Regions from separate parts of the Bradyrhizobium sp. B120 genome, predicted to be linked through region 1. Evidence: riboswitches for the same ligand, from Rfam matches in the RefSeq annotation. Region 1 holds a riboswitch; the other holds the start of a gene.
What was found. Region 1 has a riboswitch for ZMP and ZTP ahead of glyA (serine hydroxymethyltransferase). Riboswitches for the same ligand answer to the same signal wherever they lie in the genome.
Positions count from the first base shown of each region.

Region 2: another riboswitch for ZMP and ZTP. It lies ahead of ACOIX3_RS23580 (bifunctional 5,10-methylenetetrahydrofolate dehydrogenase/5,10-methenyltetrahydrofolate cyclohydrolase); the one in region 1 lies ahead of glyA (serine hydroxymethyltransferase).

Region 1 is NZ_CP185242.1:1,628,280-1,635,701, forward strand. Features, by position in the region: gene ACOIX3_RS07745 (ABC transporter substrate-binding protein) at 1-1,478, shown strand, start outside; gene ACOIX3_RS07750 (pyrroloquinoline quinone-dependent dehydrogenase) at 1,918-3,627, shown strand; gene ACOIX3_RS07755 (c-type cytochrome) at 3,876-4,439, shown strand; gene glyA (serine hydroxymethyltransferase) at 4,574-5,851, opposite strand; ZMP/ZTP riboswitch at 5,884-5,969, opposite strand; gene ACOIX3_RS07765 (ankyrin repeat domain-containing protein) at 6,054-6,968, opposite strand; gene bla (class A beta-lactamase) at 7,120-7,422, opposite strand, start outside.
Region 2 is NZ_CP185242.1:5,105,594-5,113,015, forward strand. Features, by position in the region: gene ACOIX3_RS23545 (L-dopachrome tautomerase-related protein) at 1-967, opposite strand, end outside; gene ACOIX3_RS23550 (winged helix-turn-helix transcriptional regulator) at 1,118-1,510, shown strand; gene ACOIX3_RS23555 (hypothetical protein) at 1,520-2,296, opposite strand; gene ACOIX3_RS23560 (hypothetical protein) at 2,452-2,823, opposite strand; gene ACOIX3_RS23565 (hypothetical protein) at 2,960-3,253, opposite strand; gene ACOIX3_RS23570 (zinc-ribbon domain containing protein) at 3,456-3,878, opposite strand; gene ACOIX3_RS23575 (MaoC/PaaZ C-terminal domain-containing protein) at 4,030-4,482, opposite strand; gene ACOIX3_RS23580 (bifunctional 5,10-methylenetetrahydrofolate dehydrogenase/5,10-methenyltetrahydrofolate cyclohydrolase) at 4,632-5,495, opposite strand; ZMP/ZTP riboswitch at 5,511-5,590, opposite strand; gene ACOIX3_RS23585 (hypothetical protein) at 5,807-6,223, shown strand; gene ACOIX3_RS23590 (hypothetical protein) at 6,345-6,863, opposite strand; gene ACOIX3_RS23595 (hypothetical protein) at 7,184-7,422, opposite strand, start outside.

The sequences.
Region 1 (7,422 bases):
TGTGCATCATCGCGGCCGCTGCCGCACTCGCCGCAGCGCCGCTGCCGAGCCTCGCGCAGGGCAAGAAGGACAGCGTCGTGATGGGCATGACGCTGGAGCCGCCGGGACTCGATCCCACCAACGCGGCGGCCGCAGCGATCGCCGAAGTCACGCTCTACAACGTCTATGAGACGCTGACCAAGATCAACGAGGACGGCTCGGTGTCGCCGTTGCTCGCCGAGAGCTGGCAGGCCTCGCCGGATCTCAAGACCTATACCTTCAAGCTTCGCAAGGGCGTCAAATTCCACAATGGCGAGCCGTTCGATTCCGCGGCGGTCAAGTTCACGTTCGACCGCGCCGCGGCGCCGACCTCGACCAACAAGGACAGGAGCCTGTACCAGGCCTTCACATCGGTGACGGCGCCCGACCCGGAGACCATCGTTGTCGCGTTGAAGTACGCCGAGCCGAACCTGCCGTTCCTGCTCGGTCAGGCATCGGGCTCGATCGTCGAGCCGAAGAGCGCGCCGACCGATGTGACGCAGCCGGTCGGCACCGGACCCTATACGCTCGGCAACTGGGCCAAGGGTTCGTCGATCACGCTGGTGAAATGGCCGGAGTATCGCAACGCTGCCGCGATCAAGCTTTCCAAGGTGACGATCCGCTTCATCGGCGATCCCGCCGCGCAGGTCGCGGCGCTGCTGTCGGGCGACGTCGACGCGTTCCCGCGGGTTGCGGCGGCGCGCAGCCTGGCGCAGTTCAAGGCCGATCCGCGCTTCAACGTGCTGATCGGCGGCTCGCGAACAAAAACCATCGTCGGCATCAACGAGCGCAAGAAGCCGCTCGACGACGTCCGCGTTCGCCGCGCCATCCTGGCGGCGATCGACCGCAAGGCGATGATCGACGGCGCGGTCGACGGCTTCGGCACGCCGATCGGCAGCTTCTACACGCCGGGATCGCTCGGCTATGTCGATACCACCGGCATCAATCCCTATGATCCGGAACTCGCCAAGAAGCTTTTGGCCGAGGCCGGCGTCAAGACGCCGCTCGAGCTCAGCCTCAAGCTGCCGCCGCCGTCCTACGCGCGGCAGGGCGGCGAGGTGCTCGCGGCCCAGCTCGCAAAAGTCGGCATCGTTGCCAAGATCGAGAACGTGGAATGGGCGCAGTGGCTGTCGCAGGTCTTCACCGGCCCGCACAATTACGACCTCACGATCGTCGCGCATGTCGAGCCGTTCGACCTCGTGAAGATGACCGAGCCGGATTATTATCTCGGTTACAAGTCCGAGGCGTTCAACGCGCTCTATCAGCAGATCATGGCGACGCCTGACGAAGCCGGCCGGGCAAAACTGCTTGGCGACGCGCAGCGGATGCTGGCAACCGATGCGGTCGCCGGCTTCCTGTTCCAGCCGCAATTGATCACCATCGCCAGCAAGAAGCTGAAGGGCGTATGGAAGGACGTGCCGCAGTTCGAGAATGATTTCTCGACTTGGGCTTGGGAGTAACTTGGAAGTAACCCGGCAGCAGGCGATCGCGCCGGCGGAGACCAATGGCCTCAGCCGGCGCCGCACCTCGCGCGCCGCCGTCGCTTGACGCTTAGTCTCATTTTGCGTGCTGCGTCTGCGAAGGCGCACGTGTCCGGCGATGCGCGAAGGCGCCGGAAGCCACCGATATTGCTCAGGTTGATGCAAGCCCGCGGTCGCAACACCTCGGGAGCGCGAACGCATCCAGTTGCGGTTTCGCATTGAGCGCATCGGTTGTCTTTGTGAACGACAGCGCTAACATGGAACCCGTCCATCGATACCTGTCGTTGTCTTTTTTGATTACCTATTGCGGCGCAACCAAGGGCCACCACGGTGTGCGCTCGCTATGGCGGCCAGGTCTCGAAGGGGAAGTAGCAAACATCATCCCTGATACTGCAACCAAGAAATAACGGGGGAGACTATGTACGTGAAAGGGCTTGCGGCATTCGCCGCAGCGGTCGGCGTTGGCCTGTTGTCCGGTGCCGCCATCGCACAAGAAGTCAAGCAGGAGAAGCAGTCGGTCCTGGGGAACGCCAATGTCCCTCCGGTGACCCAGGAGCAGCTCAACGTCGCCGACAAGAACGCCAAGGACTTCCTGCTCACCAACGGAAATTACGCCCAGACGCGGTTTTATCCGGGCAAGCAGATCAGCCGGGACAATGTGAAGAACCTGCACGTCGCCTGGATTTTCCAGACCGACGTCAAGGAGTCGCTCGAGACATCGCCGATCGTCGTGGACGGCGTGATGTATGTCACGACGTCGTTCAGCCATGTCTATGCGCTCGACGCCAAGACCGGCCAGCAGCTCTGGCACTATGCCCACAAGATGGGCCCGATCACGGTCTATTGCTGCGGTCCCAACAATCGCGGCGTCCAGGTGCTCGGCGACCGGGTCTATCTGGCGACGCTGGATTCCAAGCTGATGGCGCTGAACGCCAAGACCGGCGAGGTGGTCTGGACCACCAATATCGCCGATCCCGAGCTCGGTTACAGCGAGACGATGGCGCCGACCGTGGTCAAGGACAAGGTGCTGATCGGCACCAATGGCGGCGAATACGGCATCCGCGGTTTCGTGCGCGCCTATGACGCCAAGTCCGGCAAGCAGCTGTGGAATTTCAACACCATTCCGGAGAACTCCGTCGGCGTCTGGGCGACCAAGGACGCCACCGGCCGCGACATGCATCGCAATATCCAGGCCGAGAAGGACGTGCTCGCCAAGATCGGCGATCCCTATGCCAAGCTCGGCGGCGGCGTGTGGCAGAACCCGTCGGTCGATCTCGCGACCAACCGGATCTATTTCGTCGTCGGCAATCCGTCGCCCGACCTCGACGGCTCGAACCGGCCCGGCGACAACCTCTACACCAACTCGCTGGTCGCGCTCGATCTCGACACCGGCAAGTATGTCTGCCACTTCCAGTACATCGCCCACGACGTCTGGGACCTCGACGCGGTCAGCCCGACGGTGCTGGTCAACGTCAAGGACAAGGACGGCAAGACGATTCCCGGCGTCATTCATGCCGGCAAGACCGGGCACATCTATGTGCACGATCGCAAGGACTGCAGCCTGATCCGCTTCTCCGAGGCGATGGTGCCGCAGGAGAACATGTGGGTGCTGCCGACCAAGGAAGGCGCGCGCATGCTGCCGGGCGCCAATGGCGGCGTCGAATGGTCGCCGATCGCGACCGATCCGGGACAGGAGCTGGCCTACGCCATCAACCTGCACCAGCCGATGACCTACCACGTCGAAAGCTCGGCCTATCCGAACGGCAAGCTGTGGCTGGGCGGCGCCTTCAAGGTGATCCCGAGCGAGAAGCAGTCGGGCAACATCACCGCGGTGAACTACAACACCGGCAAGATCAAGTGGCAGGTCAAGACGCCCGAGCCGATGATCGGCGGCATCCTCGCCACGGCCGGCGGCCTGGTGTTCACCGGCGAAGGCAACGGCAAGTTCGCGGCCTATAATTCGTCGAGCGGCAAGGAGCTGTGGAGCTTCCGCGCCGGTGCCGGCGTCAACGCGCCGCCGTCGAGCTACATGATCGGCGGCAAGCAATATGTCGTGGTCGGTGCCGGTGGCAACGTCCAGCTCGATTTCAAGCGCGGCAACAACATCATCGCCTTCACGCTCGACTGAGCCGGGGCGGGATGCATCATCGCGCGTGCAAGCATTGACGGCGAGGCGGGACCGGTCCGGTCCCGCCTCGGTTTTGTTTGGATGAAAGCTCTAACCGCGTCATTGCGAGCGAAGCGAAGCAATCCATCGTGCCGCGTCTGCTGACGCATGGATTGCTTCGTCGCTTCAGCGCAAAATTGCCTCGCAATTTTGTCGCGAGCTCCTCGCAATGACGGAGGTAGATGGTAACGGCGCCTCGGGATAAGCGGATGCTTGGTAAATTATTGATTTGCGCCGCGCTGCTGCTGATTGGGGCCCAAGCGCGCGCGGAGACGATCGAGGAGAAGGTGCAGGTCTGCACCGGTTGCCACGGCGAGGACGGCAAGCCCGTCGACAAGACCATTCCGACGATCTGGGGCCAGCAGGCCGGCTATCTCTACATCCAGCTCCGCGATTTCAAGCGCGGCGATCGCAAGAGCGAGATCATGCAGCCGATCGCGACCCAGTTCGAGCGCGACGACATGCTGGCGATCGCGGAATATTTTTCGCAGAAGCCATGGCCTGACCTCGGCCAGCCGAGCGCGCCCAAGGACGTCGCAGCGAAGGCGCTCAGCGCCAGCGCTTCGGTCGGTTGCCCGGCCTGCCATCTCGATCGCTTCCAGGGCGACGGCACGGTGCCGCGGCTTGCCGGCATGGGGCGCGACTACCTCGCGAAAACCATCGCCGATTTCCGCACCCGCGCGCGCGGCAACAATCCCGGCATGTCCGATCTGATGCTGGCGACGTCGCCCGACGACCTCGCCGCGCTGGTGGACTATCTGGCGGGGCTGTGAGCGGCAGGCAGGTTGACCTCCACGCGAGCGCAGGGCTGCCGCATGTGCGTTTTTGGCGGTCGAGGTCGGGCGTCGGCGCCCGACCCCGTTCTGTACGTCTGCGCGCCAAGTTGTGGTTGCCGGCGTAGAGCCGATCAGTTCGGTCGAGACCCGGACACCACGCCTGGAACAGGAAAGGCTCGGCACATCTCGATGCACTCCGACCTGAGACGCGCGAGGACCGCATCGTCTCCGTTCGCCTGCAGAGCCCCTGCAATGAACTCGCCGATACGGCGCATTTCGGAATCTCCCATGCCACGTGTGGTCGCTGCCGGCGTCCCAAGGCGAACACCGCTTGGCCTGAGCGGCGGGCGCGGATCGTCTGGAATAACCTGCTTGTTTGTGGTGATCGCGATGGCATCGAGCACGTCCTCGGCTGCTCGCCCATCCATTCCGACGGACGCGACGGTATCGACGACCAGCATGTGATTGTCGGTCCCGTCCGTGACCAGCTTCATCCCGCGTTCCATCAGCGCGCCGGCAAGAACCTTCGCGTTGTGCAGAACCTGCCGCGCGTAAACCTGGAAGTCCGAGGTCGCCGCCTTCTTGAGCGTCACGGCAATCCCGGCCACAACGTTCATGTGAGGTCCGCCCTGCAAACCTGGAAAGACGGAAGCATCGATCCGACCGGCATTCTCCTTTCGGCACAGGATGATCCCGCCGCGGGGGCCGCGCAGTGTCTTGTGGGATGTCGTCGTCATGACGTCGAAGCCGGCATCAAGCGGATTGCGCATGACATTCGCGGCAACCAATCCGCCGTAATGGCTCACGTCAGCCATCGTGAGCGCGCCAACGTCGTCGGCGATATTCTTGAACGCCGCATAGTCCAGGTCGCGCGGATAGGAGCTGTAGCCGCACAACACCATCTTCGGACGCGCTTCACGCGCAATCGCGCGCAATTCATCGAAATCGATCGCGCCGTTTGACGGGGCCGTCTTGTAGCGAACGAAGTTGAACAAGCGCCCCATGTGGGACACCGGCGCGCCGTGGGTGAGATGACCGCCGTGGGACAGGTCCATCGCGAGAATCGTGTCGCCGGGCTGCAATAGGCCGAGATAGACGGCCTGATTCATCGGTGATCCGGAAAGCGGCTGAACGTTGGCGTGCTCGGCACGAAAAAGCGAGCAGGCCCGCTGGCGTGCGAGGTTCTCGACGTCGTCCGTATACTGCTGGCCGCCGTAGTATCTGCGTCCCGGATATCCCTCGGAGTATTTATTGGTGAAGACCGATCCGAGCAGCTCAAGCACCTCCGGGTAGGTGTAATTCTCGGACGGAATAAGTTCGACGCCGTCCTGTTGACGGCGCTCTTCCCCTATAAGGGCAGCAGCGATCTCTTGATCGTTGATAGACAGTTCGTTGCGAAATGACGGCATGATCGGGCTCCTCAACACGCTGTTTTCCAGCAGATTGGTGCCCAGGCGATCGGCGTCGGAACCCTTCGCGCTTCCCCGTGGTCTATTCCACGTTAGCTCGCCAGTCGCGCGATAGGACGAATGAGCACGGAGACTCTTCGTGGAGGAGAATTTAGCCGACCTGCGGACCTTCCGCAACTCATGAGTCCATCGCGTCAATGCTTCAGCGCCGCGTCAGCTCCTCGCGCAGCGCGGACAGGATGGTGAGATCGGCGGCGTGCTTGCCGGCCTTGTCGGCCAGTGCCGCATCGGCGCCGTGGGCCAGCAGTGTTTTCGCGATGGCCGGATGGTTGCCCTCGGCGGCGATCATCAGCGCCGTGCGTCCGCGCGCGTCGCGTTCGTCGACCCTGGCGCCTGCGTCCAGCAGATGCGCGACGACCTCGAGCGCCTGCGCCTCCGGCACGGTCTCATCCGGTCCGGCCGCCCACATCAGCAGCGTGAGATCGTTGGCGTAGCGCGCGTTGACGTCGATATCGAGCGCGAGCAGCTGCTTGACGATGCCGAGCTGACCGCCGGCGGCCGCATACACGACCGGCGGCTTGCCGGTGTCGTCGGCCTTGCGGGCGTCGGCGCCGTGCGCCAGCAGCATGCGCACCACCGTATCCCGGCCGGCGTAGGCGGCGGCCGCAACCGCCGATGCACCACTGCGTCCGGTGAGATTGACGTCGGCGCCGCGATCGATCAGGCGCTGCACGATCGCGACATGGCCGCGCTCGGCGGCAAGATACAGCGCGGTCGATCCCGCGAGGTTGCGGGCATCGACCGGCGCGCCGCGCGCCAGCAGCAGGTCGACCATGTCGAGATGGCCGGAGCGGGCGGCGTGGCTCAGCGGCCTTGCGCCGAGCCGGTCCCGCGCATCGATCGAGGCGCCGCCATCGAGCAGCGCGGTGGCGAGATTGATGCAATCGGCATTGGCCGCCGCGAACAGGGTCAGCGAGATCTCGACCGCGCTGAGCTGCGCCTTGTCGGTTTCGTATTTGCGGATCAGCTCGCGGCAGCGTGCCGGATCGGCCGCAGCGAGGCTGCTGTGGATACTGCCGGCAACCAACAGCGCGGCGAGGGCGATGCGGCGATACAAGACGTGTCCTCCGTATGGCCTGCTATCAGCATCGCCATTCGGATTGAGCGTCGCATGATCCTTGGTTGCTGCCAAGCCGCGCAGCGATTTTCAAGCCGCGCAGGGATGTCGCGCCGCGCAACGCCGTTGTGCCGCGCGGCGTTGTGCGGCTCTAGCCGGTCTGTCCGGTGCTCGCATTGGCAACGGCGCGCGCGACATTGGCGATCACCTCGTTGCACTTCTCCATCGGCGCGCTTGCGCCGGTCAGGTAGACCGTCACCACGATCGGCTTGCGGCCGGGCGGCCAGAACACCCCGATATCGTTATAGGTGCCGCGCTCGCCGGTGCCGGTCTTGTCGCCAACCCGCCAGTCGCGCGGCACGCCGGCGCGCAGCCTCGTGTCGCCGGTCTTGTTGGCGACCATCCAGTCCACCAGCTTCTGGCGCGAGGCAGCCTGCAGAACATCGCCGATCAC
Region 2 (7,422 bases), 3.5 Mb from region 1:
CAGGCCACACCATCTCCGCATCGCTCAGATAGGTGCGATACTTGCGATCGGTCCCGACGACGCCAACCGACTTGCTCTCGACCGCGGTGAGATAGAGATTGCCGGCATAGTCGATCGAGAGCCCGCCATTGTTCGGCTTGTCGGAATAACGCTCGACCTTGGCGCTGAGCTCGGCGGGGGTGAGCTTCTCGTCATTCAGGTCGGCCACGCGCACGCGGTAGATCGAGCGGCCGCTGAGCGGCGCGAAGTAGACCCATTCCGACCTGACATCCATGGTGATGCCATCGCAGCCGACCTTGATGATGGACGGCTTGCCGTCCTTGCCCGACACGGTGAGATCCTTGCCGTCCACGGTGATCGGCAAGTCTTCGGGAATCGTGGAGCGGTCGCCGTCAAGCACGCGCCTGGCGCGTCCGGTATCCATGTCGATCACAATGATCGCGGCATGCGATCCGTCGCCGCCGGGGCCGATATTCTCGTCGGCGATGTAGAATTTGCGATGCTTCTGGTCGATCACGATGTCCTGCGGCTGTGAGCCCGGCCGCGTGACCGGATCGGGCATGTAGTAGATGCGCTCGAGCCGGTCGCTGCGCGTATTCCACCCGACCAGCTTGGGCGTGATGTTGGTGCGGAATCCCATATCGATGATCCACACCACGCCATTCTCGTCCGACCTGAGCCCGAGCACATTGTCGAGATACTGGTCGGTGCCTTTCCGCGGCGTATTCCACTCCGCATTCGGAAACGGCTGCGACGTCGTCGGCGACGTCAGTCTGGCGACCCTGATCTCGGGACTGAAGAACGGGTGATGGCTGAAGATGAGCTGGTTGTCCGGCGTGATCGCGATGTTGCCGACTGACTCGGGCAACCGCGCCACGATCTCGGCGCGGACCGCCTCATCCGCACGTGCGCTCGATAGCATTACGTTCGCCGTCATCGCGGCGATCAACAAAATCCCTCGCTTCACGCGGGTCCCCTCCCTGTTATCGTTGGTGTGTCGTTGCGCGCCGGACCGGCCTTGATCGGCAAGGTTCGGCTTTGCGGGATCGACGTTGCGCGCTAATTTGGGCGCTGACAATTACGCACAGGAATGTCCGGTAGTATCAGGGAGTGAACCATGAAGGGGCTTGATGCGAAGAGCTATGACTGCGCGGTCGGCTGCCCCGTCGAGGCAACGCTCGATCTGATCGACGGCAAGTGGAAAGCCGTGATCCTCTATCACCTGCTCGGCGACACTATCCGCTTCAACGAACTCGGGCGGCGGCTGTCGCGGATTTCGCAGCGCATGCTGACGCGGCAACTTCGCGAGCTCGAGACCGCGGGCCTGATCCACCGCGAGATCTATCCGGAGGTGCCGCCGCGTGTCGAATATTCGCTGACGCCGCTCGGGCGTTCGCTCGAGCCCGTCATCCGGACGCTGTGGGTCTGGGGCAATTCGTACCTGGAGACGCGCCGCCCCTCGCCGCGTGCAGTCAACGGTGCGTCTGCTTCGGCACCGCGCGCCAGCTAGGGGAACAGCTCAGGCTTGCCGCCGCTTCATTGCGCCGATGCCGAGGAACGATCCGTTGACGGACGGATACTGGCTGATGAATTCGAACGCATCGAAGCCAGGTGCCTCGAACTCCTTCAGCGCCTTCCAGAGCAGCGTCGTATCCGGACAGGCCTGGGAGTGGATGTCATGATGCACGATGATGCTGGCGTGAGAGCGCACCAGCAGGTGATCCTGCAGCGCACCGCGCAGGCTGTGATCGCCGTCGATGAAAACGAAGTCGGGCTTCAGCCGATCGACATGCGCACCGACCAGCGGTGACGTCGAATAGGCCTGGAGATAGACCGGCTCGATGCCAGCCTGCTCCTGCAGCAGTTCGAAATAGGTCGCAATGAAGGGCGTCGGCGCGATCGGATCGAGTGCGATCACGGTCTTGAGATCGGCGCCGCTGTGCCTCAGCCACTCCGCAACCAGGATGAACATGCCGCCCCAGCGGCAGCCGATTTCCATATAGGAGGAAATGCCGGGCGCGTTGCGCGCGAGCCAGACCAGGTACGGCGCGAGCTGGTTCGGATACTGCCAAAGGTGAAGACCCTTGCCGAAACTCGGTGCAAGCTCCGGCGGCTGCTCGTGAAGCAGTTCGTCATTGAGCCCCAGCGCGGGGATGAATTCGCGTTCGAGGAATTCCACATCCAGCCGCTGCGCCGTGCTCAATGCGGCGATGGTGCTGATCGCTTCACGGACGAACGGCGCGAGATCGGCGAAACGCTGGTATCGGTCTTCTGGGGCTTGCTGGGCGTTGAGCATTAGGACGATCGGGCCGGACGGTTGGACGGACGGGAGACCGCAGAATGTCAGCCTCCTCCTCCTTCAACGGCGCGAGCGCCCTTCCCGGGCGGAGAATCTTGCTTCCCGCCGGCTATCGCGCGTCGGTCCACGGCACGTCTTGCCGCCGCCGGCCCTCACCCGCTCGGGATCTTCCGGCGCACGGCCTCCACGCCGGCATCGGTGACGCGATATTTCCGCCCCATCTCCGGCAGGATCCAGCCCTTCTCGATCATTCCGGCAATGGTGCTCGGGCCGACACCCGCGGGAAACGGCCGACGATGTCGGATCGCGTCGATCGCGACCCGCTCGAGATGGGTGGCGACATGCGAGGGGCGCGCGCGAAACGCCTTTGCCATGATAAGGACCGACAGTACTTCGGCGCGCCGGCGCACGGCCGAAGCGCTGCGGGTCAGTTCGTTGCTGATCTCGAGAGCGTTCTTGCCGGCCCTGGCGAGTTCTCTGAGCTTCTCGTCCTCGTCAGAGCTCCAGCGCCGCACGATCCCCATCTGGCCCTCACCGCCTGGATACCCATCTCGAACCGATGCATACGCAGGCGGCGCTGATTTGCCATGTGACTTTCGGCACCTCTTGATGTGACGTTGGAGACTGTCGCCATCAAGAAGGCCGATTGCGAAAACGCTCCTAGTGCTTGCTGGGTTCGAGCGTGATGAGCACGCCGGTCGGTTCGGGCTCGTGCGGCCGCAGCGACGTCAGCTCCGGATCGCTCCACTCGGCAAGGCTCACCACCTCGCCGGTCTGCCCCGGAATGTCGGAGGACTGGGCGGGTTCGAGCACCTTGAGCCCGGTGGTGTCGACGAAGAATGTGTGCTCGCCGAACACGCTGTTCAGCTGCGCCACCGCCGGATGATCGTCCGGAAGCACCTGGGCGTTCAGTTGCGTCATGGTCTGCTTGACTTGCGTGGAATTAAGCTTCATCCGCTGCTCCTGCTTGTTGGTTCCGGCCTTTGGATGTTTCCTTGAATGGATTCCTTGGCTGGTTCCTCCCCGCCCGCGCCCGTCGCCGCGGGCTTCGAAGTCTCGAACCGATCAGGGCACGAAACGTTCCGCACGCGCGACGCATTGACCGCGTGCGCGCGGGTTCCATATCCATCGCTATGTGAAGTGTGACGCTGCGGCTCTACGAGGCGGAAGGCTGCTTCCTGGCGATGCCTTCCAGATGCACGCGGCGCGCGGCGGATTTGCGTGCGCGCGCCCTGGTGCGGCAGGCCCGGCAGCGCACGGCCTTGGTGAACACGTCGCCCTTGGCGGTCTCGTACCACCATTTCTGCTGCAACGGCGTCCAGACCTCGGCAACGCCGCAATCCTTGCAGACGAAAGGTTCGGGCCGATAGGTTCCGCGTTCGACGAAATCTGGAGTCGAATAGCTGTTCGAGGGGGCGAGCTGGCTCGTGACCACCGCAACCTCGTCGCGCGCCAGCGCGATCTTGTAGTCGCGCAGGCGCTGCCGTTCGGCGGCGCGTTGTGCCAGTGTGCGACGCCATTCCTCAGCCTTGCGCAGTTTGGCTTCGACCTTGCCGCGCGTCTGCTTGCTGCGCTTCATGCCCATGCCATCCGTCTTGCACCGTATCGACGAACTTGCTGCCCGGCGACCAGGCCAAATCAAGACGACGTCATTGATACGCTGCAGGTCGGCGGAGGCTTGCCATGGTAGCCGCAGCATCGCCGGGCGGCCAGATCGATCCGGGCGGAGGCTACGTCCGCTGCTGCTCCGCCGGCCGCATGTGGATCAGCGCATCGAGAACCAGGACAAGCACGGGACGCTGCTCGTCGTTGACGAGCTCGGTCTTGAAGATCACGACGGCGTCGCGCCGCTCCGGCCTGATGGTGATTTTCTGGATCTCGGATTGGCCGGTGAGCGTGGCGCCCGGGCGAACCGGGCTCGGCAGGCGGATCTCGAAGCTCCGCCCGACGATGCCCGCCACCTTGGTCCAGATCGCCTCCACGACGAGCCGCTGATAGATCGCAATGGTGTTGAAGCCGCTCGCGATCAGGCCGCCGAACGGGCCCGCCGCAGCCGCGACGGGATCGGTATGGATCGGCACCGGATCATATTTGCCGGCGAACTCCAGGATCTCGGCTTCGCCGATCGTGTAGGTGCCGAGCTGGAATGTCTGGCCCTCGGTGAGATCTTCCGCATACAGCATCGCGCGCCTCCGTCTGTCGCGCGACGATAGACCAATGCTGCGGGCTTGCCATGACCTCCGGGGTCATGAACTTCGCGCACCGGGCTCCGGGCGCGCGGAAACGACGCGAGCGGCACTTGCCGCCCGCGTCTCGCTGCAAGCTCCCGCTGCTATTGCAGCCGGGCCGCCCTCGCCTTGGCGGCCTTCACGGTGTTCTCCATCAGGCAGGCGATCGTCATCGGGCCGACGCCGCGCGGCACCGGCGTGATCGCGCCGGCGACCTGCACCGCCTCGTCGAAGAAGACGTCGCCGCACACCGCGTAGCCGCCGTCCGGCTTCTCGACGCGCGTGGTGCCGACGTCGATCACGATGGCCTGCGGCTTGATCCAGTCGCCGCGCACGAGCCCAGCCTTCCCCACCGCGCTGACCAGGATATCGGCCTGACGGCAGATCTTGCTGATGCCGCGGGTGTGGATGTGGGTTTGCGTCACGGTCGCCTGCTCCTGCAGCAACAGCGCGGCCATCGGCTTGCCGACGATGTTGGAGCTGCCGATCACGACGGCATGCGCGCCGGTGAGATCAGGCCGGATCGACTTGATCAGCCGGAGACAGCCGAGCGGCGTGCACGGCACCAAGGCATCGTCGCCGTGAAACAGCCGGCCTGCATTCAGCGCATGCAGGCCGTCGACATCCTTCGCAGGATCGACCGCCGCCATCACGCGCAAGGCGTCGATATGCGCCGGCAGCGGCAGCTGGATCAGGATGCCGTCGACATCGTCGCGCGCGTTGAGCGCGTCAATCCTGGCAAGCAGATCGGCCTCGCTGGCGTCATCCGGCAGGCGTTCGACCTCGCCGCGCAGACCAAGCCGCTCGGCCATCCTGACCTTGCTCTGTACGTAGATCTGGCTCGCCGGGTCACAACCTACCAGCACGACCGTGAGCCCGGGCGCGCGGGGCAGCCGGTCCAGTTCGCTGGCAACCTTGTCGATGACAATTTGGGCATGTGCATGCCCATCAAGAATGTTCGCCGTCATGGCACCTCCGTTTCGAAGCGGTGCCCAGGCGCGCGGCGTTCAGTCTCTGCGCTCCCCGATGGTGGTCCATCCAAGCGCCAGTCGCGCAGATGGCGCCGTCATAGCCGCCCGGCCCGGCAAACGCAAATCACGCTCCCTTGCGGCCGAACCGGCGACGAATTGCCCCTATTTTGCCGGTGGATCGGTGCCGGGCGGGACCCCTCCGGGGGTAGGATTCGGGCAGAACTTGCGATAAGTCTCGGCGCTTGCCGGGCTTTTCCGATCCCCGGCGCCATCCTTCCGGTCATCACGCCACTTCGGACATTTTCACCATGAGACATATCATCCTCGCGCTGGCGCTCCTCTGCCCGGCTGCCGCGCTTGCTCAAGGCACCGCTCCAGCCACCACGCCACCTCCCGCCGCCGACAAGCCGGCGGCGGCCCCGCAGCCGATGGTCGGCGACAAGCCGCTGGTCCAGGTCGGAAAGAAATCGGCGGCCAAGAAGGGCGAGAAGGCCGCAGCACCCGGCAAGCCGCAATCGGTCGCGCAGAAGCTGCAGGCCTGCCAGGACATCGACGACGCCACCAAGGAGCGGCTGATGTGCTACGACGAGATCTTCAAGCCGCAGCCCAAGCCGAAGGCCGCCCCTGCCAAGGGCGTCGCCGAATGCCGGTTCGTCAAGGAAGAGGACGAGCGGCTGACCTGCTACAACGGCTTCGCCGACAAGATTCCGCGCCTGCCGCGCTAGCCGGTTCCGGCCACCCGGGCGGATTCCCGCAGCCGGTTACCCGCCTGATCTGGCGGACATGAAAATGCCGCCGCAAATGCTTGCGGCGGCGTGTCGATTGGCGATTGCGGCGTGTCGTTACCTACCAGGTGCCGAAGCCGCCGAAGAAACCCATGCGCGGCTGCTGCTGCGCCACACGGTAAGGCTGATACATGCCGGGCTGGGCCAGCCGCATCGGCTGCTGGGAATGGGTGTGGCTGCGCGCAATCTTGTGCTTCTTCGGCGCCTGCACCGGCTGCTCGGCCGGCTTCGCCTCGGCCACCACCGCGCCTTTCTGCGCGTCAGCCTTCTCCGGCGGAATGAACTGGGCGAACGTGTTGCGGACGCGGGCCTGCGCCGACGTATCACTGGCAGCCGCCGGGGCCGCTGCGGCAACCGCGTTCACCTGCGACGGAACGATAGTCGGCAGGTTGGTGTCGTACACCACCCGCTCCGGCAGTTTCTGGGTCGACTTGATGCGTACCACGGTCTTGCTGTCGACGCCGGGCGACGACAGGCCCTGGCCGGCGACCACGGCCTCCTGCGGTACGATGGCATTGACGACGAAGAGCAGCGCGAGCAGCACGCCACCAACGAACAGGAAATAACGCGCCACAGGCATTTTGGTAGCTCCCCCCGCGCTACGGGCGCGGTTCAACTCGACGCGACGACATCTGTCATCGCGCAACGAATTCATCGTCTGCGCATGATCACCCGGACAGACGCCATCCTGCGCTTCCGGGTCGTTCTCTAACGGTCGGCTTATTAGTTAGTTCCTGCCTGGCCGTTACGGTTCACCCGGCAAGTCAATTCCCGGTCACTTTTTCGAGATGCGGGGTTGGGAGCGTTTTCGAGCGAAGTGGGTACCGGTTCGCGTGAAGAAAACGCGTCAAAACAAAAAGCTAGAGCTTCGGTTCTGATTAAATCAGAACCGAAAGTGCTCTAGGCGCGGCTGGCGGTCACGACCGTGCATTTCGCCTTGTTTGCGTTAACATTTACGAACCCGATCAGCATCGGCGGGTAGGTCTTGCGGCTCTTCATGGCGATGGTGTCCGGAATCAGCCGCTTGCGTTCGGTCACGGGGCTGCCGTCGCCGCGGATGAAGGCGCAGGCGATCTCGATATCCTTCACCGCGAAATCATTGGCGTTGCGCAGCGTCAGGGTGACCAGCACCTTCGAAC